DNA from 4 places in the Enterobacter sp. MGH 24 genome. Region 1 is predicted to be linked to each of the others. Evidence: predicted binding sites of a transcription regulator. Region 1 holds the regulator's gene; each other region holds the start of a gene.

Region 1 (7,411 bases):
GGTAAAGGGCAGTCCCGCAAATATCTGCATACCTATGATGAAGCCGTTCCCTGGAATCAGGTGCCGGGAACCTTTACCCCGTGGCAGCCGCTGCCGGAACCCACCGACGTCCTGTTTTACGAAGGATTGCACGGCGGCGTGGTCACCCCTCAACACGACGTGGCGCGCCACGTGGATCTGCTGGTCGGCGTGGTCCCTATCGTTAACCTGGAGTGGATCCAGAAGCTGACGCGTGACATGAGCGAGCGCGGCCATTCTCGCGAAGCGGTGATGGACTCCGTGGTGCGCTCCATGGAGGATTATATTAACTTCCTGACGCCGCAGTTTTCCCGCACCCATATCAACTTCCAGCGCGTGCCGACGGTGGACACCTCCAACCCCTTTGCCGCCAAAAGTATCCCGTCCCTGGATGAGAGCTTCGTGGTGATCCATTTCCGCAACCTCGACGGCATTGATTACCCCTGGCTGCTGGCCATGCTGCAGGGCTCGTTTATTTCGCACATGAATACGTTAGTGGTGCCGGGCGGAAAAATGGGGCTGGCGATGGAGCTCATCATGACGCCGCTGGTGGAGCGACTGATGGAAGGGAAGCAGATTGCGTGACGCCTGTTGCCGGATGGCGCTTCGCTTATCCGGCCTACGTTCGTGCAGTTGTAGGCCCGGTAAGCGCAGCGCCACCGGGCTTTGTTTTTTAAGCCTCGATCACTTCATACGAATGCGTGATTTTTACCGCTTTCTCCAGCATTAACGCCACAGAGCAGTACTTCTCCGCAGACAGGTCCACCGCACGCGAGACCGCCGCGTCTTTCAGCTCTTTACCGGTGACCACAAAGTGCAGGTTAATATGGGTGAACAGGCGTGGCGCCTCTTCGCGACGTTCTGACGTGAGTTTGACTTCACAATCCGTCACGTCATGACGACCTTTTTGCAGGATCGACACCACGTCAATTGCGCTGCATCCCCCTGCCGCCATTAGCACCATTTCCATTGGGCTTGGTGCTTTATCGCCGGAGTTACCGTCCATCAAAATCTGGTGTCCTGAAGCGGACTCGCCCAGGAACGTTAAACCTTCAACCCATTTCACGCGCGCTTGCATATTCTTAAACTCCAACGTTGCATTTTTGGTGACAGATTACGCGTGCGTTACATTTCTCGCAATGGAAGGCGACCTGCATCATGCTGAAGCGAGACACCAGGAGACACGCGGCGAAAGCTATGCTAAAACACTCTGGATGCTACAGTAATACATTGACGTTACACATGTATGCAGAGGACATCAAACTTTACTGGCTGCGAAACGTTACGGTAGCCGACTTCCCAGGGTATGGGTAAGAATTCGATTGCAACCCCAGAGTCCGGATGCATCTGATGACTCTGGTGACAGCTTATAACAGAGGATAACAGCGCATGGTGCTTGGCAAACCGCAAACAGACCCGACTCTCGAATGGTTCTTGTCTCATTGCCACATTCATAAGTACCCATCAAAGAGCACGCTGATTCACCAGGGTGAAAAAGCGGAAACGTTGTATTACATCGTTAAAGGCTCGGTGGCAGTGCTGATCAAAGATGAAGAAGGGAAAGAGATGATCCTTTCTTATCTGAACCAGGGCGATTTCATCGGTGAACTGGGCCTGTTTGAAGAGGGCCAGGAACGTAGCGCCTGGGTTCGTGCAAAGACAGCATGTGAAGTGGCTGAAATTTCTTACAAGAAGTTCCGTCAGCTGATTCAGGTTAACCCTGACATCCTGATGCGTCTTTCTTCCCAGATGGCGCGCCGTCTGCAGGTCACGTCAGAAAAAGTGGGTAACCTCGCCTTCCTGGACGTGACAGGCCGTATCGCGCAGACCCTGCTGAACCTGGCGAAACAGCCAGACGCCATGACCCACCCGGACGGCATGCAAATTAAAATTACCCGTCAGGAAATTGGTCAGATCGTCGGTTGCTCCCGTGAAACAGTGGGCCGTATCCTGAAAATGCTGGAAGATCAAAACCTGATCTCCGCCCACGGTAAAACCATCGTGGTCTACGGAACGCGTTAATTCCGCTTAAACGGCGTGCCATCGCAAGGTGTCACGCCGTTTTTGTCTCTACTCCCCATGTGGCGCAGGCTGATCTATCACCCGGAAGTTAACTACGCACTGCGGCAAACGCTGGTGTTGTGCCTTCCTGTGGCCATAGGTCTGATCCTCGGACACCTCCAGCAAGGCCTGCTGTTTTCCCTCGTGCCCGCCTGCTGCAACATCGCCGGTCTTGACACGCCGCATAAGCGCTTTTTTAAACGCCTGATTATCGGTGGCTGCCTGTTTGCTGGCTGCAGCCTCGCCGTACAGCTTTTACTGGCTCGGGATATCCCGCTGCCGCTGATCCTGACCGTACTGGCCATGACCCTCGGCGTGACGGCGGAAATCAGTTCGCTGCACGCCCGCCTGCTTCCCGCTTCGCTGATTGCGGCCATTTTCACGCTGAGCCTCGCCGGGAATATGCCGGTGTGGGAGCCGCTGCTGATCTACGCCCTGGGGACATTATGGTACGGGCTGTTTAACTGGTTTTGGTTCTGGCTGTGGCGGGAACAGCCGCTGCGTGAATCCCTGAGCCTGCTCTACGTGCAGCTTGCGGATTACTGCGAAGCCAAATACACCCTGCTCACCCAGCATACCGATCCGGAGAAATCCTTACCGCCGCTGCTGACGCGCCAGCAAAAGGTGGTGGATCTGATAAGCCAGTGCTATCAGCAGCTGCATATGCTCGCCGCCAACAAGAACCACGAGTACAAGCGGCTGCTGCGCACCTTCCAGGTCGGGCTGGATCTGCAGGAGCATATCTCCGTTAGCCTGCACCACCCGCAGGAGGTGCAAAAGCTGGTCGAGCGCAGCCACGCCGAAGCGGTGATCCGCTGGAACGCGCAGACCGTCTCGGCACGCCTGCGGGTGCTGGCCGATGATATTCTCTATCACCGCTACCCGACGCGCTTTAGCATGGATAAACAGCTGGGCGCGCTGGAGAAAATCGCCCGTCAGCATCCGGATAACCCCGTCGGCCAGTTTGCCGCCTGGCACTTCAGCCGTATCGCGCGCGTGCTGCGCACCCAGCGCCCGCTTTATCCCCGCGACCTGATGGCGGATAAGCAGAAACGGCTGCCGCTACTGCCCGCGCTCAAAAGCTATCTTTCTCTTAAATCGTCCGCCCTGCGCAACGCCGCAAGGATTAGCGTGATGCTCAGTACCGCCAGCCTGATGGGCATGGCGCTGCATCTGCCGAAACCCTACTGGATCTTAATGACCGTGCTGTTTGTCACCCAGAACGGCTACGGCGCGACGCGGGTGCGTATTCTGCACCGGGCTGGCGGAACGATGGCCGGGCTGATCATTGCGGGCGTGACGCTGCACTTCCACGTGCCGGAAGGCTATACCCTGGCAGGCATGCTGGCGATCACGCTGGTGAGCTACCTGATTATCCGCAAAAACTACGGCTGGGCGATGGTGGGCTTTACGGTGACGGCGGTATATACCCTGCAGCTGCTCACGCTCAATGGCGAACAGTTTATTGTCGCCAGGCTGATTGATACTCTGATCGGCTGTCTGATTGCCTTTGGCGGCATGGTCTGGCTGTGGCCGCAGTGGCAAAGCGGACTGCTGCGCCAGAACGCCCACGACGCGCTGGAAGCCGACCAGCAGGCCATTCGCCTGATCCTGAGCGACGACCCGCAGCCCTCCCCGCTGGCGTATCAGCGGATGAAGGTCAACCAGGCACACAATGCGCTGTTTAACTCGCTCAACCAGGCCATGCAGGAGCCGGGCTTTAACTCGCACTATCTGGCAGACATGAAGCTCTGGGTGACGCACAGCCAGTTTATCGTCGAACACATTAACGCCATGACCACGCTGGCGCGCGAGCACACGATGCTGACGCCGGATCTGGCGCAGCGCTATTTGCAGTCGTGTGAAATTGCGTTGCAGAGGTGTCAGCAGCGTCTGGAGTATGACTCGCCGGGCGAGTCGGGAGATTCGAACATTCTGGAAGCGCCGGAGACGTTAACCCACGGGCCAATGAGCACCCTGGAGCAACATTTGCAGCGCGTTCTGGGACATCTGAACACCATGCACACCATTTCGTCGGTGGCATGGCGTCAGCGTCCGCATCACGGGGTTTGGTTAACGCGCGTGTTAAAGCGAACCGAGTATTAGCCTTTAACGATCTTCGCGACCGCCGCGGCAAAGCGGATTAACCCGTCTTCGATGTCTTTGTCTTCTACCACCAGCGACGGCGCAAAGCGCATCACGTCCGGCCCCGCGTTCAGCACCATCACCCCTTCGTGCGCGGCGGCGTGCAGGAAATCACGCGCGCGGCCTTTGTACTGCGGCTTCAGCTCGGCGCCAATCAACAGCCCCATCCCGCGGATTTCGCTGAACACGTCGTACTGCTCATCAATCTTTTGCAGGTGTTTTACGAACAGCTCGCGCTTTGCGCTCACGGCGTTCAACACCTCCGGCGTGTTGATAATGTCGAATGCAGCGCCCGCCACGGCGCTCGCCAGTGGGTTACCGCCGTAGGTAGAGCCGTGAGAGCCGACGTGGAACGCCGAGGCGATCTCCTGCGTCGTGAGTACTGCACTCACCGGGAAACCGCCGCCGAGCGCTTTGGCGCTGGTCAGAATATCCGGCGTTACGCCGTAGTGCATATAGGCGAACAGATCGCCGGTGCGCCCCATCCCGCACTGCACTTCATCGAAGACCAGCAGCGCCTGATGCTCGTCGCACAGGGCGCGCAGCCCTTTCAGGAATTCCGGGGTTGCCGCGGTCACGCCGCCTTCACCCTGGATCGGCTCGACCACCACCGCGCAGGTATGGTCGTCCATTACCGCTTTCACCGCGTGCAGATCGTTAAACGGCACGTGGACGATATCGGCCGGTTTCGGGCCAAACCCGTCGGAATACTTCGGCTGGCCACCAACGGAGACGGTAAAGAAGGAGCGTCCGTGGAAGGCATTGTGGAAGGCGATGATTTTGGTTTTATACGGGCTGTGGCGCGTTGTCGCGTAGTAGCGCGCCAGCTTGAAGGCGGTTTCGTTGGCTTCGGTGCCGGAGTTCATAAACAGCACGCGCTCGGCAAACGTGGCATCAATGATCTTACGCCCCAGGCGCAGCGCCGGTTCGTTGGTAAACACGTTGCTGGTGTGCCACAGGGTTTCGCCCTGAGTTTTCAGCGCTTCGACCAGCGCGGGATGGCAATGACCCAGCGCCGTGACCGCAATCCCGCCCGCGAAATCCACATACTCTTTACCCTGCTGATCCCATACGCGGCTGCCCTTTCCCTTCACCGGGATAAACTCAGCCGGTGCATAAATCGGCAGGATCACTTCATCGAATGTCGCGCGGGTAATTGCTGGTTGTTCAGTTGCCATGTCATGACCATCCATTTTATGTCACAATGATTGTGAAAATATAATCACAAAATATGCATAAAAAATCACAGTAAGGCAACAGATATTCAGCGATGGAGGAAATTTGCCAGCAGCGCGTGCCCCTGCTCGCTGAGGATGCTTTCCGGGTGGAACTGCACGCCTTCGAGATCCCATTCGCGGTGGCGAATTCCCATGATCTCCTGCGTATCGCTCCAGGCGGTCACCTCAAAGCAGGCGGGCAGCGTCGGCGGGTCAATCACCAGCGAATGGTAGCGCGTCACGGTTAACGGGTTATTGAGCCCCGTGAATACCCCGGTGCCGGAGTGCGTGACCGGAGAGGTTTTACCGTGCATCACTTTGGCGGCGCGCACGATGGTGGCACCAAACGCCTGGGCAATGGCCTGATGGCCCAGACAGACGCCCAGGATCGGCAGCTTGCCGGCATAGTGCTGGATAACCTCCAGCGAAATACCCGACTCTGACGGCGTACACGGCCCCGGAGAAATCACGATTTTCTGCGGAGCCAGCGTCTCGATATCGGCGAGATCGATCTCATCGTTGCGGCGGACAACCACCTCTGCACCCAGTTCACAAAAATACTGGTAAAGGTTCCAGGTGAAGGAATCGTAGTTATCAATCAGCAGAATCATGGCGGCTCCCGAAAAAAATGCCGCCCTATTCTACTCAGATTCCCGCGCTTCGCTCACTACTTTGGCAAAGATAGCGTTTAACGCGGTTAAATCTCCCGTTGCGCCACTTCGGTTAGCCGCCACCCACTGCTCGGGATCGATATCGCGCCAGTCCAGCGCATAGCCCGCGTGGAGTGCCAATTGCTCGAAGAAAACGCGCTGGGCAATACCGTTGCCGCGCATGAAGGGATGCAGCATGTTGATTTCGCAGTAATAGTGGCTAACTCTGTCAACAAACGCCGCTTTCTCAAGACCCACAAGATACTTTTCGCTTTCCAGCGCCGCCATCAGCTCGTTGCCCATCTTTTCGATGTACTCAAAGTGGCAGAAGGGAATGTCTCCTTTAAAAATATCGTCGGTACGGAGCTCGCCAGCCCGCTTCATCTCGCTGCGGTACAAATGACGATGAATAAGGCACAGATGGGGCAACCCGGGCGCGGAAGGCCCAAGCCCCAGCGTCTCAATATGGGGTTCTGAGGGACCATTACCTTTTTCAAGGAGACAACTGGCCTGTAAATTGACGTTACGCTGCTGCTCCCAGAGACGGGATTTTTGCTTGTCGGTGAGTTTTTTCACTTAACGCCTCCCTGAATAGTCCGTTTGCCACAAGTATAAGCAGCAAAACGCGCTTTCGCAGGGAGGGCGACATAACGCGGGCAGAAGAAGCCCGCGTTCAGAAGAATTACGGCAGAACTTTCGCGGAGAGGATAACCACCGGTTTTGACGGCACATTCTGATACGGACCGACGTCGTGAGTAGGTACCTGAGAAATCTTATCGGCCACGTCCATGCCCTTCACAATCTTACCGAAAACGGCATAGCCAAAGTCGCGCTGACCGTGGTCGAGGAAGGCGTTATCCGCCACGTTCAGGAAGAACTGGCTGGTCGCGCTGTCTTTGTCTGCGGTACGCGCCATGGAGATGGTGCCGCGCTTGTTCAGCAGGCCGTTGTCCGCTTCGTTTTTAATAGGCGGGTTCGGCTGCTTCTGCTGCATCTGCTCGTTGAAGCCGCCACCCTGAATCATGAAGCCCGGGATCACGCGGTGGAAAGTGGTGTTGTTATAGAAACCACTGTTCACGTAGTCGAGGAAGTTTTTGACAGAAACAGGTGCTTTCTGGCTATTCAGTTCCAGCTCAATGTTCCCGGCGGAGGTGGTCAGCAGAACGTGAGGGTCCCCTTTGGCTGCCAGCGCAGCAGGGGAAACGGCAGAAAGAGCAAACACAGCTGCGACAGCCGCCAGTGTTGATTTGAGCATGAGAATTCCTTAACAAAGCGCAGTATAAAAAGCGAATGGCTTGATTCTAAAGAGCAGTATGAACG
Region 2 (7,411 bases), 730 kb from region 1:
GATTTCGCGCCCGTGCTCAAGGAATTCGCGCGTGGGCGTTTTCCAGCCATCGGCAAACAGCAGTGGCGGGATAAACAGCACGAGGAACAGTTCGGGGTCAAATTCCACGTGCAGGCCAAACGTCGGCCACGCCAGCAGCGCGCCGATGGCAATTTGCATTAATGGCAGGGGGACCTGAAAGGGCAGTACGCGTGTAACCACCCCGGATAGCGAGACCACAAGGGTCATGATGAGTATTGTGAAGAAGATTTCCATGCGTTCCCTGTTTGCTGTGTTGCTTATTTACTCCGGAAGGCGTCGTGCCTTTTATTCTATCTTCCCCAGAGTAACGCAAAAGGCAACAGGATGAGTCCTGAAAATAAAAACGGGCGGCCTGAGCCACCCGTTTTCGCATCAAAGGACAACTTAGATTGCCCAGCCGCCCGCATAGAACGCCACCAGCGCAACGGCGATAACCACGGTGCCGACGTTCAGCTTGCGCCACTCACCGGAGACCAGACGACCAATCACCAGCGACGCGAAGCCGATCATAATGCCGGTCACGATGTTACAGGTCAGCACGATAAAGACCGCGGTAATCAGGCCAGACATCGCATCCACGAAATCCGCAAAGTCGATTTTCGCCACGTTGCTCAGCATCAGCAGGCCAACGTACATCAGCGCTGGCGCGGTCGCATACGACGGAACCAGATAGGAGAGCGGAGAGAGGAACAGGATCAGCAGGAACAGCACGCCGACGGTGATTGCCGTCAGACCGGTTTTACCGCCTGCCGCCGTACCCGCTGCGGATTCGATGTACACCGCCGCAGGCGCCGCGCCCACCAGGCCAGAGAAGACGCTGCTCAGGGAGTCAGTGGTCAGCGCTTTGCCGCCATCAATAATCTGACCGTCTTTATCCAGCAGGTTCGCCTGACCGGCCACCGCACGAATGGTACCGGTCGCGTCAAACACGGCGGTCATCACCAGCGCCAGCACGCTTGGCAGGATCACCGGGTTCAGCGCGCCAACGATATCCAGGCTGCCAATCAGGGAGTTGCCTTTGTCATCGCTCAGCGACGGCATAGCGAAGATACCCGAGAAGTGTACGGTTGGATCGAAAATCAGGCCGACAACGGAAACGCCGATAATGGTCAGCAGAATGCCGCCCGGGACTTTCAGTTTTTCCAGACCGATAATCACCGCCAGACCGATCAGCGACATAATCACCGGGAAGCTGGCGAAGTGGCCCAGCGCTACCGGCAGACCGTCCAGCGGGTTCTTGATGACCAGACCAACGCCGTTGGCGGCGATCAGCAACAGGAACAGGCCGATGCCGATGCCGGTACCGTGCGCCACGCCCTGCGGCAGGTTGCGCAAAATCCAGCTACGGATGCCGGTTGCGGAAATCACGGTAAACAGCACACCCATCAGGAACACGGCACCCAGCGCAACCGGTACGCTGATGTGCTGACCCAGCACCAGGCTGAACGCGGTAAACGCGGTCAGAGAGATGGCGCAACCAATCGCCAGCGGCAGGTTCGCCCACAGGCCCATCACGATGGAGCCCACGCCGGCCACAAGGCAGGTCGCCACAAAGACAGCCGCTGGCGGGAAGCCTGCTTTGCCCAACATACTCGGCACAACGATGACGGAATAAACCATCGCCAGAAATGTTGTCAAACCGGCAACGATTTCCTGGCGCACGGTGCTGCCGCGGGCCGAAATTTTAAACATGGCGTCAAGTGAACCGCCAGTACGCGCAGATGGCGTAGACATAGAAAACATCCCCTGAGAGTTTTTTAGGAAGTCCGTAAGCGAGGTGGAGACGCCACTGCCAGCTGAACGTCAAATCCTTGTGTTGCGTTTGCGACGAAAGGGCGTCACAAAAAAAGCAAACGTTTAGCTCCGCGCTTACAAACGGGTGGTCAAATTAAGGCAAACGATTATCTAGCGTAATCCCCGCCCTTTTCAACTGAACTTTCTCGTTTTTCGCTAAAATTCACTTATGACGCTGAAGAAATAAACAGAGGATGCGCAAACGTTATCGTCTATGCGCAATTTGTTTACATTTCAGTCCTCACCCGGAATAGATAACGGGCCACCCTGTTGCAGCGTTTTTTGCCAGCCAGGGCTATTCTCAACCTTTGTCTTCCATGCCTGAATATGCGGCAGATTAGCGATACCGCCGCGTGCCAGCAGGGCAAAGATGGGAAAGCTCATCTGAATGTCGGCCATGCTGAGCGTATCCCCGGCAAACCAGCTGTTTTTAGCAAGGTGCGACTCAATAAAGCGCGCATGGGTTTCCAGCTGACGGTTGAGATACGCTTTCTGCACCCCCTGCCCCAGCGCTTTACCCAGGGTTCTGATACCAAACGGCACCGGCGGCTTGCCGAGGCTGTTGAAGACCAGCTTCATTAACAGCAGCGGCATCAGCGATCCTTCGGCGTAATGCAGCCAGAAGCGATATTGCACCTTATGCGCCGGATCCAAAGGCTTAAGGCGTGACGCGGGATCGTACGTTTCCTGCAGGTACTCCAGGATAGCGCCCGACTCCGCAAGGATCAGTCCGTTATCTTCGATGACCGGTGATTTACCCAGCGGATGCACCTTTTTGAGCGCCTCCGGTGCCAGCATGTTCTTTTCGCGCTGGTAGTGAACGATCTCATAAGGCAGGCCGAGTTCTTCCAGCGCCCAAATCACGCGGTGCGAGCGTGACTGGTTAAGGTGGTGTACCGTGAGCATGGTTTTCTCCTGTTATTCATACTTTTTAACTATAGAAAATTGAACAACACCGCGAAAAAAATTCGGCTAAAAACCGGTCAGCGACGCTGGCGAAAAAACGGGTCTTGCATAGAATTAAAGTGTCAGCACAATCCGGAACCTCCCCAACCAGCTCGACACTGAGGGGTGCTGATGTCGGGGGAAACCCTCCCGTGAACCAGCGGGATAGAGTGAAAGACAAAGACCGGGAAAAACTAAAGCGCCCTTATGTGGCGCTTTAGTTCTTTATAATGCTTTTTGCCGGGTGGCGGCTGCGCCTTACCCGGCCTACATTTGACGGTTTGGTAGGCCGGGTAAGCTAAGCGCCACCCGGCGAATGGGCTACACGCACGCTCAATCTTCTTCCAGCAGCCGCGCCCCCGTTCCCTGCTCACCCAGCCTGTCGCCGGGGTTACGCAACGGACAATCGCTCCGCGACAGGCAGCCGCAGCCGATACAGCCATCCAGCTCGTCGCGCAGGGCGACCAGCGTATGGATACGCCTGTCCAGCTCTTCACGCCACTGGGACGACAGCTCTTTCCACTCTTTCGGGCTAAGCGTGTGCCCTTCCGGCAGCACGCCAAACGCCTCGCCGATCGTGGCCAGGGGAATTCCGATTCGTTGCGCAATTTTGATAATCGCGACGTAGCGGAGCACGTCGCGGGTATAGCGGCGCTGGTTGCCCCCGTTACGGATACTCTTAATTAACCCTTTGCTTTCATAGAAGTGGAGCGCCGATACCGCAACGCCGCTTCGCTTTGCCACTTCGCCGGGGGTTAACAGCGCTTTAATTCGCGGCAATCTCTTTTCCATAAAACCTCTTTACCTCAAGTTAACTTGAGGAATTATACTCCCCCGCAGAGAAAACGACGAATTAACCGAGATAGTTGTATCTACAGAGGGGCAACCTTATGTCGCATCAGCAGATTATTCAGACGCTTATTGAATGGATTGATGAACATATCGACCAACCGTTGAACATTGATGTGGTCGCTAAAAAGTCGGGCTATTCGAAATGGTATTTACAGAGAATGTTCCGCACGGTCATGCATCAGACGCTGGGCGAGTACATTCGCCAGCGCAGACTGCTGCTGGCGGCGCAGGCGCTACGCTCAACGCAGCGGCCCATTTTTGATATCGCGATGGATCTTGGCTATGTGTCGCAACAAACCTTTTCCCGCGTGTTTCGCCGCGAGTTTGACCGCACGCCGAGCGACTATCGCCACCAGTTGAATTAATTACCCTCAGTGTAAAGGCTGCTGCTGCCAGGTCATAAATTCCTGGGGCGGCATCGCTTTTGCGAAGTGCCATCCCTGACAAAACTGGACGCCGCGCTTCAGCAGCCAGCTTACCTGCTCTGCCGTCTCTACCCCTTCCGCAATGGTTTTCAGCCGCAGGCTTTGCGCCATCTCGATAATATGCTCGGCGATCAGGTGGCTGGTGCTGTTGGTCGTTAGGGTATCGATAAACGATTTATCGATTTTCAGAATATCCACGTTCAGCGAGTAGAGGTTGTGCAGGTTCGAATAGCCGGTACCGAAATCATCAATCGCGACTTCATAACCCGCCTGACGGAAAGCCTGAATCACCGGCGTGGTTTTTGGCACATCGATAAAACCGCGTTCCGTCACTTCTATTTTGATTTGCTGCGCACGGACGGCGTAGTGGTGAGCCTTGTCGGAAATCATGGCGATCAGCCGCGAGGAGTGGAAATCCGTGGCCGACAGGTTAATCGAAATATAGAGATGCGGGTGCTCGGCCAGGAAATGGCCCAGATCGTTGAATACTTCCTCAACGACATAGTCCGTAATCCGCTCGCTCATCCCCTCATTTTCCGCCAGCGGAATAAACTCCGCCGGGCTCATCACCTGCCCGTTAAAACCGGGCCAGCGTAACAACGCCTCCGCGCCCACGCACTGGTTGTTCTTGATATCAATAATCGGCTGATAGTGCACGCAAAGCTGTCGTTTGTTCAGCGCCCGGTGCAGTAAGCGCCCCGGCGAATTGAGCTCACGATGGGTACGAGACCATACCAGCAAAATAATAATGCTGCAGATCATGCCCAGCGGTAGGGTCAACGTCGCCTGGTGATAAAGCGTTTCATAAAAGCGTTTATTCGATGTCGACACAATGGCCGCAATAGGTCTTTTGGGGGATGTTACGATCGTATAAAAGCGATTATCTTTTTGAAATACCGATTCCTTATCCCGAATCATCGAATTTAATAAAGAAACATTGGCTTTCTGGCTCACGGAAAAGAAAGCATTGGTTACCGTGTCGTACACCCCCCAGGAGAGAGAATGATCTGCGGACATGACTTCGCTGTATGAAAGCGGGTTGACGACCACCACATAATTTCCGCGCTGCATATATGTCATTTTATAGCCAGTATAAAATGGGGTATCGCGATAATAATAGATAGCGACGTCAGGTTTACGCGTGTAATTAGCGACAGGAATGGCGTAGGGGTGATCCGGTGTAAAAACGGTCGAACAAAGAAAATTCTGACCTTCCGCGTAAATTAAATCGGCGACAAACAGACGGCCACGAACAACGTTCAGCATATATTGACGATGTCCCGGCGTGCAACGCTCACCCTGATATTTTTTAGCCTCGTTCCGGGCCAGATCAACCTGTTGAATAACCAGTTCTGTTTTGTCTAATGCCAGTTCGGCAAATGTCCGTAGCTGGGCGCTTGTTTCAGACACGGCTCGTAGCTGGGCAAACCATAGCGCAAGCATCACCGGCAGCATAACTACCATGATGATCCCTACCATCCTGAGCATTTTGCGCCGCGCGCTACGATTCATTTCCCGCCCTATATCCCTGCATGTTGTACGCCTGTAGTAATGAAGGCCGGATGCTTTGTTAAACAGGTGATTACGTTGCATGAATCATGCGAAGTTAGCAACTGACTTTTGGTATTAAAAATCTTAAATTTCGTTATGACGATAATATTTTCCCGTAAGCTAAACTATAAGTATTCGTTCCGTTTCAATTAAGGAAAATAATTATCCAGCCCGCAAGGGCGGTGGGAAGATAACACACCAGGCGATTGTTGATTAAGCCAAACGTCTGACAGCATGAAAAAAGTACAACTTCATCATGACGTTTTATGCTATTTACTCTGGGCTTTTGTGTTCGTTGATTTATAAATAATCAGTCTTTACCACACTATTTTCAGGATCGGCTGAGAATAACCCTCTTTTATAAAAACCGAATTTGAGGTACCCCCACTCGCCCGATGGGCGCTTCCGCCGCGCTGTGGGTCCGCCCCCCTCCAGCGCCAAAGGTACAACCAGCCTGCCCGCTCTCCTTTCCGGAGGAATAAAATCCTCTTTTTTGATCGCACAGATACTGGCGAATAAATCAACAAACGTGATATAGTTCACACATATTTTGTAACGAGAAACACTGTTTCATTCAGTTCGTCTGTTTTGTAGAGGATGGGTTTTATGGCAACCATTACTACCAGCATGGTTCTTCTGCGTTGGCCTTTGTTGAGTGCGGTACTGATGTTTTTAGCCAGCACGCTGAACATTCAGTTTCGCAAATCTGACTATGCGGGTCTTGCTGTTATCAGCACCCTGCTGGGGCTGGGTGCGGCCTGCTGGTTTGCAACGGGTCTGCTTGGCATCACTCTGCTGGATATCGCCGCCGTCTGGGAAAATATTAAAGTGGTGATGGTTGAGGCGATGAGCCACACGCCGCCCGACTGGCCGATGGTGATTACCTGATCCCTTACGGAATAAAAAAACCCAGACCATGGTCTGGGTTTTTTGTCTTAAGCACTCGGAAATCAGAACGGAATGTCGTCGTCGAAATCCATTGGCGGTTCGTTAGACGGCGCCGGAGCAGACTGCTGCTGCGGACGTGACTGTGCGCCGCCGCTGAACTGGTTGCCGCCCTGCGGCTGCTGAGGCTGACCCCAACCGCCCTGCTGCTGGCTCTGACCACCACCTGCTGGTGCACCACCGCCCTGACGGCCACCCAGCATCTGCATGGTACCGCCCACGTTAACCACGACTTCAGTGGTGTACTTCTCAGCACCGGACTGATCGGTCCATTTACGGGTACGCAGCTGGCCTTCGATATAGACCTGAGAACCTTTACGCAGATACTCACCGGCCACTTCGGCCAGTTTGCCAAACAGCACTACTCGGTGCCATTCGGTCTGCTCTTTCATCTCACCGGTCGCTTTATCACGCCAGGATTCGGAAGTAGCCAGCGTAATGTTGGCAACTGCGCCACCACTCGGCATGTAGCGTACTTCCGGGTCCTGGCCCAGATTACCGACGAGAATCACCTTGTTTACGCCTCTGCTGGCCATGTTCGTGTCTCCTGAATACGTTTCTTAATAGTGTAAACGCGCGAGTGTACCATTTCCATGCTGCACTTTGATAGTTGCGTAGCACGTTCCAGAGTTCTCTCGCAACTCGGCATTGTTACACAGCCAATCAGAAAATGCATTCCAATACTGTATATTCAAACAGGTCAAATTGTGTCATAATTAGCCGTTTCTGACAGCCGTTTGTCCTTCAAACAAACCAGGCAATCCGTGTTCCAACCGGGAAAGGTGAATGGATAAGATCGAAGTTCGGGGCGCCCGCACCCACAATCTCAAGAATATCAACCTCATAATCCCTCGCGACAAACTCATTGTCGTGACCGG
Region 3 (7,411 bases), 3.7 Mb from region 1:
GTGAATAGCCCATTGTGGTGCAACGCGGTTGTAACCGGAGACTTCCCACATTTCTGGCAAATGCAGCGACAGTGAGCCTGGTACGGTCTGGTTTGACGTTCCCCAAGGAATGGTGGTGCCAGCACCTGGAACCAGATTGTTCACAGGCGTCAGGATGCCGCTCTTGTAATCGCCGTCGAAGTCAATTTTGACTTCAGAACGATAGGTCAGGCCCCAACGGTTGTTTTTGTCCAACTCGTACAGGATGCCGGCGTTCCAGCCATAGCCCCATTCATCACCTTTAAGACTGGCAATTTTGTTGCTGTTTCTTGGCAGACTGGAGGTTTGTTCCCCGGCATAACGTTCGATTTTGGCATCGGCGTAGACGGCATCAAAGCCCAGACCAAAGCTCCAGCTGTCGTTCAGGCGATAAGCACCGCTCAGGTTCAGGTTCAGCGTAGTAAGGTCTGTTTTACCGCCGTATTCACCTGCCGGGTAGTTGTTATTGAACTCGGTAGCAAGGCCGTAGTTAGACGTTACGGATGCACCCCAGCCAAATTGTTCATTGATAGGCGCAACGAAGTGCAGGTTCGGGATCCATGCTGTTGGGGCAATATTGTCCGCTTTAAGGCTCGCACCCGTATAAGGCGACTTACCAGAAACGTTGACATCAGGATCGATATAAACCGCACCGGCAGAAAATGTCGGACGATCAAACATCATGATCAATGCAGGGTTACGACTCGCGTTACCTGCATCATCAGCAATAGCGCCTTCCCCGGAATATGCACGGCCAAGGCCAGAGGAAGAAAATTCGTTTAACTGAAAGCCCGCTGACCAGGCGGAAGTGGAGACGAGTGCCACTGCGACTGCCAGCGCAGTCTTGTTGAACAGGGTTTTCTGGCTCATGACCATAACCTCATTGAGTTATTTTTATTCAATAATTGTTACATACCGTAACAGGAGCGCGAAGTGTAGGGTCTGAGGTATGACAGACAAATCAGACCAGTGGCCAGAGTATAGGTCCGACCAGCCGGAATGTTGCAAGTTTGTTTATTAATATTTTCAAACATGTTTCGTGAAACGAGATCTGGTTGGCAAAATTGTGACCATCGCGACTCACCCAAAAGGGTGGTTTTTGTTTTAGATCATTTTTTAGTGTGATATTGGTCACTTATCCGATTTTGCGCCATTAACGGCTGGAGAGAGCCCGAGCCGGGGCGTAAAATAGCAGCATCGTGTTTATCTCGCGCGCTGCGCGAATACAGAGGAAATTGAGCTATGAGTAAATGCAGTGCTGATGAAACCCCGGTTTGCTGCTGTATGGATGTTGGGACCATCATGGACAACACCGATTGCACCGCGTCTTACAGCCGTGTGTTCACCAACCGCGCCGAAGCGGAAGAGACCTTGGCCGCGCTGAGCAAGCGTGCGCGTGATGTTGAATCCGATCCGTGTGAAATTAAGTCGACCTTTACCGAAGTGGAAGGCGGCGTGAAGCTGGACATCGACTTTGTTTTCGCCTGCGAAGCAGAAACGCTGATTTTCCAGTTAGGCCTGCGTTAATCCTTAATTGCCCGGCGGCGCTTCGCTTGCACGGGCCTACGATCGTGTAGGCCGGGTAAGGCAACGCCGCCACCCGGCAACAAACCGCACAAATGCCTCTGCCATGCAGGGGCATTTTCTTTTTCTTCTCTGTGCCTTAGCTCGCACTTTTTCGTTTCCCCGATTGGCTGAATGTAAAAAAATGGTTAAGACTATTATCAGGTCAGACCACTTTATGTTTGCGAAAAATTTTTTACAGGGGAGTGTTATGAGTCAGGCATTACCGCTTATTACCCGTCAGGGCGATCGCATTGCCATAGTCAGTGGATTGCGCACGCCATTTGCGCGTCAGGCAACGGCGTTCCATGGCATACCGGCCGTCGACCTGGGGAAAATGGTAGTGGGGGAGATGCTGGCTCGCAGCGAAATTCCGCCTGAGGTCATCGAACAGCTGGTATTCGGTCAGGTCGTGCAGATGCCTGAAGCGCCCAACATTGCGCGGGAAATCGTCCTCGGTACCGGGATGAACGTGCATACGGATGCCTACAGCGTCAGCCGCGCCTGTGCAACCAGCTTCCAGGCCGTGGCTAACGTCGCTGAAAGCCTGATGGCGGGCACGATCCGCGCCGGGATTGCGGGTGGGGCGGACTCCTCTTCGGTGCTGCCGATTGGGGTCAGTAAAAAGCTAGCGCGCATCCTGGTGGATGCCAATAAAGCCCGTACGACGGGTCAGAAACTCAAACTCTTCTCGCGTTTACGCCTGCGCGACCTTATGCCCGTACCACCTGCCGTCGCGGAATACTCCACCGGCCTGCGCATGGGCGATACCGCAGAACAGATGGCTAAAACGTACGGCATTACCCGTGAACAGCAGGATGCCCTGGCGCATCGTTCACATCAGCTTGCGGCAAAAGCCTGGTCTGAAGGCAAGCTGACCGACGAGGTCATGACCGCCTATATTCCTCCTTACCGTGAACCGCTCGCGGAAGATAACAATATTCGCGGCACCTCGACGCTTGCGGATTACGCAAAGCTGCGTCCGGCGTTTGACCGCAAACACGGCACGGTGACGGCGGCGAACAGTACGCCGCTCACGGATGGTGCCGCTGCCGTGATCCTGATGACAGAATCCCGCGCGAAGGAGCTGGGCATCACTCCCCTGGGCTATTTACGCAGCTATGCCTTCACCGCCATTGATGTCTGGCAGGACATGCTGTTAGGTCCGGCGTGGTCCACGCCGCTGGCGCTGGAGCGCGCGGGGCTAACGCTGGCTGATTTAACCCTGATTGATATGCACGAAGCGTTTGCTGCGCAAACTCTGGCAAACGTTCAGCTGCTGGCAAGCGAGCGTTTCGCGCGCGATGTACTGGGCCGCGCCCACGCCACAGGCGAAGTGGATCAGAGTAAATTCAACGTGCTGGGCGGCTCTATCGCCTATGGTCATCCGTTTGCCGCCACAGGGGCGAGGATGATCACACAAACGTTACATGAACTCCGTCGCCGTGGCGGCGGGTTTGGCCTTGTCACCGCCTGTGCGGCGGGCGGTCTTGGCGCAGCAATGGTTCTGGAGGCTGAATAATGGATATGCCATCTGCATTTAATCTGACGGTTCGCCTCGATAACGTGGCCGTTATCACTATTGATGTGCCTGATGAAAAGATGAATACCCTGAAGGCCGAATTTGGTGTTCAGGTGCGCGCGATGCTAAAGCAGATCCGCGACAACAAAGCCATTCGCGGCCTGGTGTTTATCTCTGCCAAGCCGGATAACTTTATCGCCGGGGCGGATATCAACATGATCGCCCGGGCGCAAAGCGCGCTCGAGGCCGAAGAGCTGGCGCGTCAGGGCCAGCAGGTGATGGCGGAGATCAACAGCCTGCCGATCCCGGTCATCGCCGCGATCCACGGCGCCTGTCTGGGCGGCGGGCTTGAGCTGGCTCTGGCGTGCCACAGCCGGATTTGTACTGACGATGCGAAAACCATCCTGGGTTTGCCGGAAGTGCAGCTGGGCCTGCTGCCTGGCTCCGGCGGAACGCAACGGCTGCCGCGCCTGGTGGGCGTCAGCACCGCGCTGGAGATGATCTTAACCGGTAAACAGCTGCGTGCCCGTCAGGCGCTGAAAGCCGGTCTGGTCGATGACGTCGTGCCGCAGTCCATTTTGCTGGAGGCCGCCGTTGCGCTTGCGCTGAAAGGGCGTCAGGCAAGACGTCCTCTGCCGGTACGTGAGCGCGTGCTGGCTGGCCCGCTGGGAAGAACGCTCCTGTTCAACATGGTGGGCAAAAAGACCGAACAAAAAACCAAAGGCAATTACCCGGCAGCAAAGCGGATCCTTGAAGTGATCGAAACCGGGCTGTCGCAGGGCAGCAGCAGCGGCTATGCCGCTGAAGCGAAAGCTTTTGGCGAACTGGCGATGACGCCACAGTCTCAGGCATTGCGCAGCATCTTCTTCGCCAGTACGGACGTGAAAAAAGATCCCGGTAGCGAGGCGCAGCCCGCTCCGCTGCGGGCCATTGGCGTGCTGGGTGGCGGGCTCATGGGCGGCGGAATCTCTTTTGTTACCGCCAGCAAAGGCAAATTGCCGGTACGAATCAAAGACATTACTCCTAAAGGGATCAACCACGCGCTGCAGTACAGCTGGCAGAACCTTGATCAAAAGGTCAAACGCCGCCATATCAAGGCAAGCGAGCGCGATAAAACCCTGGCGATGATCTCCGGCACGACGGATTACAGCGGTTTTGCGCACCGCGATCTGGTGATTGAAGCCGTGTTTGAGGATCTGGCGCTTAAGCAGCAGATGGTGGCAGACGTTGAGCAACATTGCGCCCCGCATACCATTTTTGCCTCCAATACGTCGTCATTACCGATTGGCGATATCGCGGCGAAAGCCGTGCGTCCGGAGCAGGTAATCGGACTGCACTTCTTTAGCCCGGTCGAAAAAATGCCGTTGGTGGAAGTGATTCCGCACGCGACCACCAGTCCGCAAACTATCGCCACGGTAGTCAAGCTTGCGAAGAAGCAGGGGAAAACGCCGATCGTGGTAGCAGATAAAGCCGGCTTCTACGTTAACCGCATTCTGGCTCCCTACATTAATGAAGCAATGCGGTTGCTGACGGAAGGCGAGAAAATCGAACACATCGACGAAGCGCTGGTAAAGTTTGGTTTCCCCGTTGGTCCAATCCAACTTTTGGATGAGGTGGGAATAGACACCGGCACTAAAATTATACCAGTGCTGGAAGCCGCCTATGGCGATCGTTTTAGCCCCCCTGCAAACATTGTTTCTGCAATTTTGAAGGACGATCGCAAAGGCAGAAAAAATGAACGCGGTTTCTATCTTTACGGCGCGAAAGGGCGTAAAAGCAAGAAACAGGTCGACCCTTCGGTTTATGGGCTTATTCCGACCACCGGACAGGGAAAACTGTCCGCCGTTCAGTGCGCTGAACGCTGCGTGATGATGATGCTCAATGAAGCGGCGCGCTGCTTTGGTGAACAGGTGATCAAGAGCGCACGCGATGGTGACATTGGCGCGGTTTTTGGCATTGGTTTCCCGCCGTTCCTGGGCGGGCCGTTCCGTTACATGGATACGCTCGGCGCGGGTGAAGTGGTTGCTATCCTGCAACGTCTGGCTTCGCAATATGGTCCACGGTTTACACCGTGTGACGAATTATTGCAGATGGCGGAACACGGCCAGACATTTTGGCCTGCAAGGGAAACTGTCCTCGTAAGCTGAGGTCGAAGAAGGGTAAATCCTGAAGTGAATGAACCTGTTCTGGCGATTTTGTAAACAGAGATTGACTATACTTACGCCATTGAGGTAAAAAACAGCGTTTCATTCACCGAATGGATCAGGCACAATGCCCGGCCATCGGGTTTTCTACCTCTCAGCATTTATCGCGGGTAGTTAACGCCGGTGATTCTGGTTAACAAAAGCGGTGCAATATGCAAGTTTTTATCATGCGTCACGGCGACGCGGCACTCGATGCCGCCAGTGACTCAGTACGACCTTTGACCGTCTGCGGCTGCGACGAATCTCGTCTGATGGCGACCTGGCTTAACGGTCAAAAAGTGGACATCGAACGCGTTCTGGTGAGTCCGTTCCTGCGTGCAGAACAGACGCTGGAGGTGGTAGGGGAGTGTATGAACCTGCCATCCAGCGTGGATGTTCTCCCTGAACTTACCCCCTGTGGCGATGTAGGCCTTGTCAGCGCTTATCTTCAGGCGCTGTGCAATGAAGGTGTCGCTTCCGCGCTGGTCATTTCCCACCTGCCACTGGTTGGCTATCTGGTATCTGAGCTGTGCCCTGGCGAGACCCCGCCGATGTTCACGACATCCGCGATTGCCAATGTTTCTCTCGACGAAACGGGCAAAGGTGTCTTCAACTGGCAAATGAGTCCGTGCAACCTGAAGATGGCAAAAGCGATCTGACGTGACGTGCGATATGGCGGGGTGCAATGTGCTTCCCGCCATTCTGTCAGGGCAACTCTGGCGGCTGCCACTCTTCCACTTCAATCAACACCAGCAATGCGGCATCTCCGCCGTACTCTTTGGGTGCCTGATGAAAAGCCATCACGTGTGGATGCTGAGCCAGCCACAGCGGCGTCTGTTGCTTGAGGATATGTTTACCGTGGCCATGCATCACGCAGGCGCAGAAAACATGTTCACGGCGACAGGCTGCGATCAATGCCCCCAGCTCCTGTTTCGCCTGCATCTGCGTTAAACCGTGCAGATCGAGAAACAGCTCCGGCGAATAATCTCCGCGACGTAATTTTTTCTGCTCAAAATGGCTGACGTCTTCGCGTACGTATTTTACAGCCCCCTGCGTATTGAGCAGCGGCTGAAATTCATCTGAAAAATAGTGGCTGTTATCCGCCTGCTCCTGCAGCAGGCGTTTGACCGGTACTTCGCTGATTTTTTTGCGCTGCGGGCGATGGACGATGGTATCCTGCGTGATTTTACGCGTCCCGGTCATTAGCTGTTGGAAGAGCGCCTGATCCTCCTCGCTGAGCGATGTTTTCTTTTTCATTCGTCATTCTCATCTCGTATTTCCGACAGTGTACCCGACTAAACGCATTTTTTAACCTCAAGCGCGACGCGTCATTGCTGATTTATCGCCGTCTTCATGGCAAACTAGCCGCCGAAAATTATGCGAGCATGCCCTGGAGGAAAGAGTGGATAAAATATTTGTCGATGAAGCAGTAAACGAGCTGCATACCATACAGGACATGTTGCGCTGGTCGGTTAGCCGCTTCAGCGCCGCCAATATCTGGTACGGTCACGGTACCGATAACCCGTGGGATGAAGCGGTGCAGCTGGTGCTGCCGTCCCTCTACCTGCCGCTGGATATCCCCGAAGACATGCGCACCGCGCGCCTGACCTCCAGCGAAAAACACCGTATTGTTGAGCGCGTGATCCGCCGCGTGAACGAGCGCATTCCGGTGGCCTACCTGACCAACAAAGCCTGGTTCTGCGGCCACGAGTTCTATGTCGATGAACGCGTGCTGGTGCCGCGCTCGCCGATTGGTGAGCTGATCAACAATCACTTTGAAGGCCTGATCGGCCATCAGCCGCAGCACATTCTGGATATGTGTACCGGCAGCGGCTGCATTGCCATTGCCTGCGCGTACGCCTTCCCGGAAGCGGAAGTGGACGCCGTCGATATCTCCACCGACGCGCTGGCCGTGACCGAGCACAACATTGAAGAGCACGGGCTGATCCATCACGTTACGCCAATTCGCTCCGATCTGTTCCGCGATCTGCCAACGCTGCAGTACGATCTGATCGTCACCAATCCGCCGTACGTCGATGCGGAAGACATGTCCGATCTGCCGAACGAATACCGTCACGAGCCGGAGCTGGGTCTGGCGTCAGGCTCTGACGGCCTGAAGCTGACC
Region 4 (7,411 bases), 3.3 Mb from region 1:
TCGCAGAAATTGATTTAGCGCAATTTTATTGGCACATCATATATTCGAAACGATTAAACCGTATTTCTCTTTTTCTCGGAGTAATATTCCAACTTAATATTTCCGAAAGAGTAACCATGTATCTCAGCAACAAAAACCGTTAACTATCAGTCCATTAAACAATGTTTAATTCATGGCTAGCTAATTGCATTTCTGTACTATATTAAAGTTTGTAATGTATGGTAAACACAGCCTAATTAAGAGTTTTCTTAGACCAAAGACAAGGGTATGCTTATTTATATCGAACACAGGAAGTGAATTTCGGTCGACTTCGGTCACGGCAGTATCTGTATTTCTGCTCTTTTCTTCGTATTTGCCTGACGCTCAGGTTATGCAACGGACATCACGTCCCACAGTCAATAAGGATATGAGTATGGCTACCCCAACGATGATGCAAAAACTTAACGCGCAGATGAACCTTGAGTTCTACGCCTCGAATCTGCACCTTCACTTAAGTGCGTGGTGTGCCGAGAATAGCCTCACGGGATCTGCCACATTCTTTCGCTCTCAGGCGCAAAGCAACGTCACCCATATGATGCGTGTCTTTAACTTCCTGAAAGCCGCAGGGGCAAATCCTGTCGTTAAAGCCCTTGATGGGATCAATGAAAACTACTCTTGCCTGGAAGAGCTGTTTCAGAAAACGCTTGAAGAGTATGAACAGCGCTGCAGCACGCTCAGCAAGCTGGCCGATGAAGCCAAAGCGCAGCAGGACATTACGACGCTTAAATTCTTACGCGATATGGACAAAGAGCAGCAGCAGGACGGCATGCTGCTGAAGACGCTGGCGGATGAGATCCATAATGCGCAGCAGGCGGGTTTATGTCCTGAGCAAACCGACCGTCATCTGCTCGACATTGTGGCGGTGCAGCACCACTGAGTTTTTTAATCTGCTCCAACCGGGCTGAGGGTTTCCCAGGAATTTATTAACCTGAAGCGATGAATTTTGTATCAGTCAAGTGAATAACTTACAGCGATGTCCTGGTCCGGCGGTCATGTCGTTACAGAGTAGCAAGGAAAATGAAGTGAACGGAATGACCACCACAGCCGTATGTTCCCCCTCACCACAGCCCTCTCCCTCAAGGGAGAGGGAGTCGTCCGTGCAGGCATTGTTTTGTGGGGATCCCTCCTCCCACCTGAGGCAGGATTCCTTTTCCCCTCTCCAACCTCCTGCTTTTGCTGAAATTTAACAATTCAGATCTGGCTCCCAATGATTAACCACACAACGTGTGATGATTTATTTAGTTACATAATCATTGACGAGGGAGCATCATGATCACCATTGAGTTTGTTGTTATTCTCCTCTGCCTGCTGACGGGTACGCGTTTCGGCGGTATGGGGCTTGGGTTAATCAGCGGTATTGGTCTTTTTATTTTATGTTTTGTCTTTGGTCTGCAACCGGGTAAGCCGCCGGTAGACGTTATGCTGACCATCCTCGCGGTGATTGGTTGTGCCGCTACGCTGCAGACCGCCGGCGGCCTCAACGTCATGATGCAGTTTGCTGAACGTCTGCTGCGCAAACACCCGCAGCACATCACCCTGCTCGCCCCTTTCACCACCTGGATGCTGACCTTTCTGTGCGGCACCGGGCATGTGGTCTACACCATGTTCCCCATCATTGCGGATATCGCCCTGAAAAAAGGGATCCGCCCGGAGCGCCCCATGGCCGTGGCCTCGGTGGCATCACAGATGGCGATTACGGCTTCCCCCGTTTCCGTTGCCGTCGTGTCGCTGGTCTCCATCCTGGCGGCCCAGCATGGGATCGGCCACGCGTGGGGGATCCTGGAAATTCTCGCCGTGTCGGTTCCCGCTTCGCTTTTCGGCGTGGCCATTGCGGCCCTGTGGAGTTTACGCCGCGGAAAAGATTTGGCTGATGACGTGGAGTTTCAGGAAAAGCTGAAAGATCCTAAGCAGCGCGAGTTTATCTACGGCGGTACGGAGACGTTAATGAATCAGCGTTTCCCTAAACAGGCCTACTGGTCCACGTGGATTTTCTTTGCCGGTATTGCCGTGGTTGTCCTGCTGGGGGCATTCCCTGAACTGCGCCCCGCCTTTGAGCTGAAAGGCAAAATGACGGCGCTGTCGATGAACCTTGTCATTCAAATGATGATGTTAATTGCGGGCGCCGTGATGCTGATGGCCTGTAAGGTCAATGCGTCGGCGATTTCCAACGGTGCGGTGTTTAAGGCCGGTATGGTGGCGATCTTCTCGGTGTTCGGCGTGGCGTGGATGAGCGATACCTTTTTCCAGGCGCATCTTGATGAGCTAAAGCTGGCGCTGGAAGGCGTGGTGAAAAGCCACCCGTGGACGTATGCCATTGTGCTGTTTCTGGTGTCAAAACTGGTGAACAGCCAGGCGGCTGCGCTGACGGCCGTTGCGCCTATGGGCCTGATGCTCGGCATCGACCCGAAAATGCTGATCGCCTTTTTCCCGGCGTCATACGGCTATTTTGTCCTGCCGACCTATCCAAGTGATTTGGCCTGCATCGGATTTGACCGTTCAGGCACGACCCGCATCGGCAAATTTATCATCAACCACAGCTTTATTCTGCCAGGGCTGATTGGGGTAAGCTGCGCGTGCGCGGCGAGCTACCTGCTGGTCCAGACGTTCTTCTAACCGCATCAAAGGGCGACACATGCCGTCGCCCATTTCCCTGCTTTAGTGGGACTCACCCTGCGGGGTGAATCGCAGCTCAATCAGCGCGATGGCTTTCTGGATCGCACGAAGCGTGACCGGGTCAGCGGCAGCAGGATGGCTGGCGAAATCGATGTTTTTCAGCTGCGTAGACATCTTCTCGCGCACTTCAACCGGCGCAATCACGTCCAGAACATCAAGAATTTGTTTGATCACCAGCTGACAGGCGACAACGTCAGAGACCAGTTCCTGATCGGCGCTCAGGTTTTGTGACATGGGGGTTTTCTCCTTATTTAAAGGCCGCCATAGTATCAAAACACGCCCCCTGACATCTTCCCTTCGTCGCCTGCAGGCACAAAAAAACCCGCCGAAGCAGGTTTTTTTATCAGAACATGGCGCCCGGCGGCACGTCTTTGAACGTGCGGCAGTAATTGGCCCACATGCTTTTCAGGATTTTGCGCAGTTTCACGATGGTGCTCCATTAACTTGTTATACAACTTTATCGTCAACGTGCTTATAATATGACCATTATCACAAAAATCAACATTTTTGTGATGCACATCACATTTCTATCAGGGCATGGTCTGAAAGCGCTGACCTTTGACCCGTTGCGAAGAGTGAGGGCAGATTGTCCGGCTATTCCAGGCATTGCAGTGGGCATCTGCGGGTACGATAACGTATTTCCATCCACTCAGAGCGAACCATGAAAAGAGTCATTGTAGCCGGCACAATCCTGCTGCTCGCGGGGTGTAGTATCAACCGCCAGGCTGAAGTCAGCAGCCTCGACGCGCCGAACGGCATCGTCCGCCTCGACTACGGCCAGGCAGCGCTGCAAAATGCGTATTCCGATGAGTATGTAAATAACGGCACGGCGGCAAAAGCGTGTCAGAGTATGGGGTATGCCACAGCCTCAGCCTATGGTCAGCCCATTAAAACCTGCACCCTGACGAGCGGCTCTTTGTGCCTGAACGAGAGCGTGACTATCCAGTATAAATGTATGGGCTACGCCGTTAACCCTAAGTCAAATAATCCGTGGTATTAATCGAAGCTGCCAGCGCGTGCTGGCGGTTTATTTTATTACGAACAAAAACAATTCTCATTATTAGGTTATAAAAATCGCCAATGCGTTTTATTCCCATTCGTATTTTAAATAAATAAAATAAAAATTTTACGTTTTGCAAATAATTAAATAACAAATTATAGTGTCGCTCATTGTGAACCAGAAATAATAATCCGGAGCGTCACCATGCTGAAAACTGAAATGATCGACAAGCTCAACGCACAAATGAATCTTGAGCTTTTTTCATCCCTGCTCTACCAGCAGATGAGCGCGTGGTGCAGCTATCACAGCTTCGAAGGCGCGGCTGCGTTTCTGCGTCGTCACGCTCAGGAAGAGATGACCCACATGCAGCGTCTGTTTGATTATCTGACGGATACGGGCAGCCTGCCGCGCATTGAAACCGTGACGTCACCGTTTGCCGAGTATAATTCTCTCGATGAACTGTTCCGCGCCACCTACGAGCACGAGCAGCTGATCACGCAGAAAATTAACGAACTGGTTCATGCCGCGATGACCAGCCAGGATTATCCAACCTTTAATTTCCTTCAGTGGTACGTCGCTGAACAACACGAAGAAGAGAAGCTGTTTAAATCCGTGCTGGATAAATTATCTCTGGTGGGGAAATCCGGCGAAGGTCTTTACTTTATTGATAAAGAACTTTCCACTCTCGATACGCAGAATTAATTTCAGCGCGGTGCCGGTTTCCGGCACCGCGTTAATTGACCTTCCCTCCCCCGCATCTAAATACCCATTTTATTCCCCGTACGCCCTGTTTACGTCACGCCTGACCGTCGCCCCACGTCGTCGAATTGCCGGCAGCGCAATACGTAAACCTTTCATTACACCCCTTGTAACGGTGGTTTGACGAATTACCCCTTTTGCCTTACTCTGCGCCGCAGATTTATTCGCGGTTAAGCATCGTTGTAGAGGAAAGCGTGAAAAACAGAACCCTGGGAAGTATTTTTATCGTCGCCGGAACGACGATTGGCGCAGGAATGCTGGCAATGCCCCTGGCAGCCGCGGGCGTGGGATTTAGCATGACCCTGCTGCTGCTGGGCACGCTCTGGGCGCTGATGTGCTACACCGCCCTGCTGCTGCTTGAGGTTTACCAGCACGTGCCCGCCGACACCGGTCTGGGTTCGCTTGCGGCACGCTATCTGGGACGCTACGGCCAGTGGATAACCGGCTTTAGCATGATGTTCCTGATGTACGCCCTGACCGCCGCCTATATCAGCGGCGCCGGGGAACTTATCGCCTCCAGCGTCAACGACTGGTTTGGCTCTGACATTACCCCGGCGACGGGGGCTATCTTCTTTGCGCTCATCGGCGGCGGCGTGGTCTGCGTGGGGACATCGCTGGTCGATCTGTTTAACCGCTTTCTGTTCAGCGCCAAAATTCTCTTCCTGATTATCATGCTGGTGCTGCTGGCGCCGCACGTGCACAAGGTCAACCTGCTGACGCTGCCGCTGGAAAAAGGGCTGGCGCTTTCCGCGATCCCGGTCATTTTCACCTCGTTTGGCTTCCACGGCAGCGTGCCGAGCATCGTCAGCTATATGAACGGCGATATCCGCAAGCTGCGTCGCGTCTTTGTAATCGGCAGCGCGATCCCGCTGATCGCCTATATTTTCTGGCAGCTGGTGACGCTGGGCAGCATTGACTCCTCAACCTTTATTGGGCTGATGGCGCAACACGCTGGCCTGAACGGTTTTTTGCTGGCGCTGCGCGAAGTCGTCACCTCCCCGCACGTGGAGCTGGCGGTACACCTGTTTGCCGACCTGGCGCTGGCAACCTCGTTCCTGGGCGTGGCGCTCGGCCTGTTTGATTACCTGGCCGACCTGTTCCAGCGTCGCAATACCGCGGCTGGACGGTTGCAGACGGGGGCCATCACCTTCCTGCCGCCGCTCGCTTTTGCGCTGTTTTACCCACGCGGGTTTGTAATGGCGCTGGGCTATGCGGGGGTGGCGCTCTCTATCCTGGCCCTGCTGCTCCCTTCCCTGCTGGCGTGGAAAAGCCGCCAGCAGCATCCTCAGCAAGGATATCGCGTGGCGGGCGGAAAACCGCTGCTGTGCGTTGTGTTTGGCTGTGGGGTGGTGATTATTCTGGTGCAGGTGTTGATTGCAGCCGGGATGCTGCCGGAAGTGGGTTAAATAAAAAAAAGGGGCTATCATCAGCCCCTTTTTTTATCAGTGCAAACAGCAGCTCTTAAACTTCTTCCCGCTGCCGCAAGGACACGGATCGTTACGACCAACCTTCGTGCCGTTCACCGTCGGCTTCTTCACTTCCGGCTGCTGCGGGTTGTTAACCCAGTATTGATATAAACGCAGTGCCGCAGGCTGGATGCTTTCGATGCTGGCGATATACTCCTCTTCGGACAGTTCATCCAGCTTTTCGCTGTTCTCTTCCGTCCCGTGCAGCGCAATCACCTCAAGATCGGCCTTCAGGGCTTCCGGCAAGGCTGACCAGTCCGTCAGCGCCACGCCGCGCATATAGCCATAGCACCACTCTTCCACCACGGTATAGCTCTCACCGTCAACGTCGTTGTAACCGAACATCGGTTCAAACTGATCCGGATACTCGCTCAGGCGCTCGGCAATATCGTTCATATGCTTAAAGCAGAGATCGATAAAACGGTTCATCTCACGATCGTTTTTCCAGCGCGGAATGTACTTCTCGCCACCCCACACCGCCACCAGCCAGGCATCTGGCTCAACGACAACAGGACCGGAAAGCACTGCGGTAAGCATGCCGTCCAGTTCGGACACGTCAATCACGGACGCGTCATCATGGCCGTAAGACATTAACGTCTCTTCAAGCCACGCCATTTCGCTTTCATTCAATGGGCCTTCAGTCATCGCTGACACTCCTGCAAAAAAGGAAACGATCCTAACACATCTCTCACGCCTCTCCGGGCTGAAGTTTAGGTCTTTATTGCTGCAAAAACGTGCAAATCGTGACCGTTGCACAACTTATGGGCTTTATTGTTAACGATATGTGATCTCCGCTGTAATTTCTTCTCCTTCCGCAAGGCGGCATAACGCGGCGCTCTATACTCAAACATGTCGCATGCCCGTCAATGGGTTAACCATTCTGGCAACGTTTTTGCTTAACGTTCTTCGCGCGATCCTGCGCAGGGAAATCTCGCCGTAATATGCAGGATGCCGTCTGTATCTTGTTCGTTTAGTGCATTTTGTTCTTGCTCGTGTTTCGGATTGGCTGCGCCGTCGGGCGTTCGGGTTTACGCCGTGGTGCAAAAACCTCTTTGCTAAGGAACATAATAATGTCGCTGAAATTTATCAGAACTCCCCTTTCTCTCGTGTTGGCCGGTTGCCTGGTGACGGCGTTTTCCGCCCGGGCAGATATTGTGATTGGCGTGGCCGGGCCGTTCACCGGTCCGAATGCCACCTATGGCGATCAGTACTGGCACGGCGCAACGCAGGCCGCTGAAGACATCAATGCCGCAGGCGGCATTAACGGCGAGAAGATCAAACTGGTTCAGGGAGATGACGCCTGTGAGCCCAAGCAGGCCGTGGCCGTTGCCAACCGTTTAGTTGACCAGGATAAAGTCAACGCCGTGGTCGGCCATTTCTGCTCCTCTTCCACCATGCCCGCCTCCGAGGTGTATAGCGACGCAGGCATTATTGCGATTACCCCCGGCTCAACTAACCCGCTGATCACCGAGCG

What was found. Region 1 encodes CRP, which controls carbon source genes, mostly activating them, when cyclic AMP is high. Its sites were predicted from a motif close to ATGTGANNNNNNTCACAT; they were not measured.
Region 2: a site for CRP is predicted at 6,116-6,133, ahead of L370_RS13505 (YjcB family protein). Genes of this name have one in related genera too.
Region 3: a site for CRP is predicted at 1,138-1,155, ahead of L370_RS00090 (YfcZ/YiiS family protein). Genes of this name have one in related genera too.
Region 4: a site for CRP is predicted at 3,220-3,237, ahead of azuC (stress response protein AzuC). Genes of this name have one in related genera too.

What each region holds. Positions count from the first base shown of each region.
Region 1 is NZ_KI535657.1:1,032,288-1,039,698, forward strand. Features, by position in the region: gene L370_RS16810 (phosphoribulokinase) at 1-603, shown strand, start outside; gene L370_RS16805 (OsmC family protein) at 692-1,096, opposite strand; gene crp (cAMP-activated global transcriptional regulator CRP) at 1,408-2,040, shown strand; gene L370_RS16795 (YccS/YhfK family putative transporter) at 2,098-4,185, shown strand; gene L370_RS16790 (bifunctional acetylornithine/succinyldiaminopimelate transaminase) at 4,182-5,402, opposite strand; gene pabA (aminodeoxychorismate synthase component 2) at 5,489-6,052, opposite strand; gene L370_RS16780 (putative adenosine monophosphate-protein transferase Fic) at 6,083-6,667, opposite strand; gene ppiA (peptidylprolyl isomerase A) at 6,774-7,346, opposite strand.
Region 2 is NZ_KI535657.1:1,758,841-1,766,251, reverse strand. Features, by position in the region: gene L370_RS13475 (Na+/H+ antiporter) at 1-255, opposite strand, end outside; gene ghxP (guanine/hypoxanthine transporter GhxP) at 406-1,755, opposite strand; gene L370_RS13485 (glutathione S-transferase family protein) at 2,050-2,721, opposite strand; gene soxR (redox-sensitive transcriptional activator SoxR) at 3,094-3,552, opposite strand; gene soxS (superoxide response transcriptional regulator SoxS) at 3,651-3,977, shown strand; gene L370_RS13500 (EAL domain-containing protein) at 3,984-5,549, opposite strand; gene L370_RS13505 (YjcB family protein) at 6,195-6,476, shown strand; gene ssb1 (single-stranded DNA-binding protein SSB1) at 6,539-7,069, opposite strand; gene uvrA (excinuclease ABC subunit UvrA) at 7,320-7,411, shown strand, end outside.
Region 3 is NZ_KI535657.1:4,708,479-4,715,889, reverse strand. Features, by position in the region: gene fadL (long-chain fatty acid transporter FadL) at 1-888, opposite strand, end outside; gene L370_RS00090 (YfcZ/YiiS family protein) at 1,261-1,545, shown strand; gene fadI (acetyl-CoA C-acyltransferase FadI) at 1,793-3,103, shown strand; gene fadJ (fatty acid oxidation complex subunit alpha FadJ) at 3,103-5,250, shown strand; gene sixA (phosphohistidine phosphatase SixA) at 5,460-5,945, shown strand; gene smrB (endonuclease SmrB) at 5,992-6,543, opposite strand; gene prmB (50S ribosomal protein L3 N(5)-glutamine methyltransferase) at 6,689-7,411, shown strand, end outside.
Region 4 is NZ_KI535657.1:4,294,118-4,301,528, forward strand. Features, by position in the region: gene L370_RS01920 (non-heme ferritin-like protein) at 413-916, shown strand; gene L370_RS01915 (anaerobic C4-dicarboxylate transporter) at 1,309-2,652, shown strand; gene L370_RS01910 (DUF2766 family protein) at 2,695-2,946, opposite strand; gene azuC (stress response protein AzuC) at 3,056-3,139, opposite strand; gene yecR (YecR family lipoprotein) at 3,374-3,712, shown strand; gene ftnA (non-heme ferritin) at 3,917-4,414, shown strand; gene tyrP (tyrosine transporter TyrP) at 4,726-5,877, shown strand; gene L370_RS01890 (YecA/YgfB family protein) at 5,914-6,582, opposite strand; gene L370_RS01885 (branched-chain amino acid ABC transporter substrate-binding protein) at 7,008-7,411, shown strand, end outside.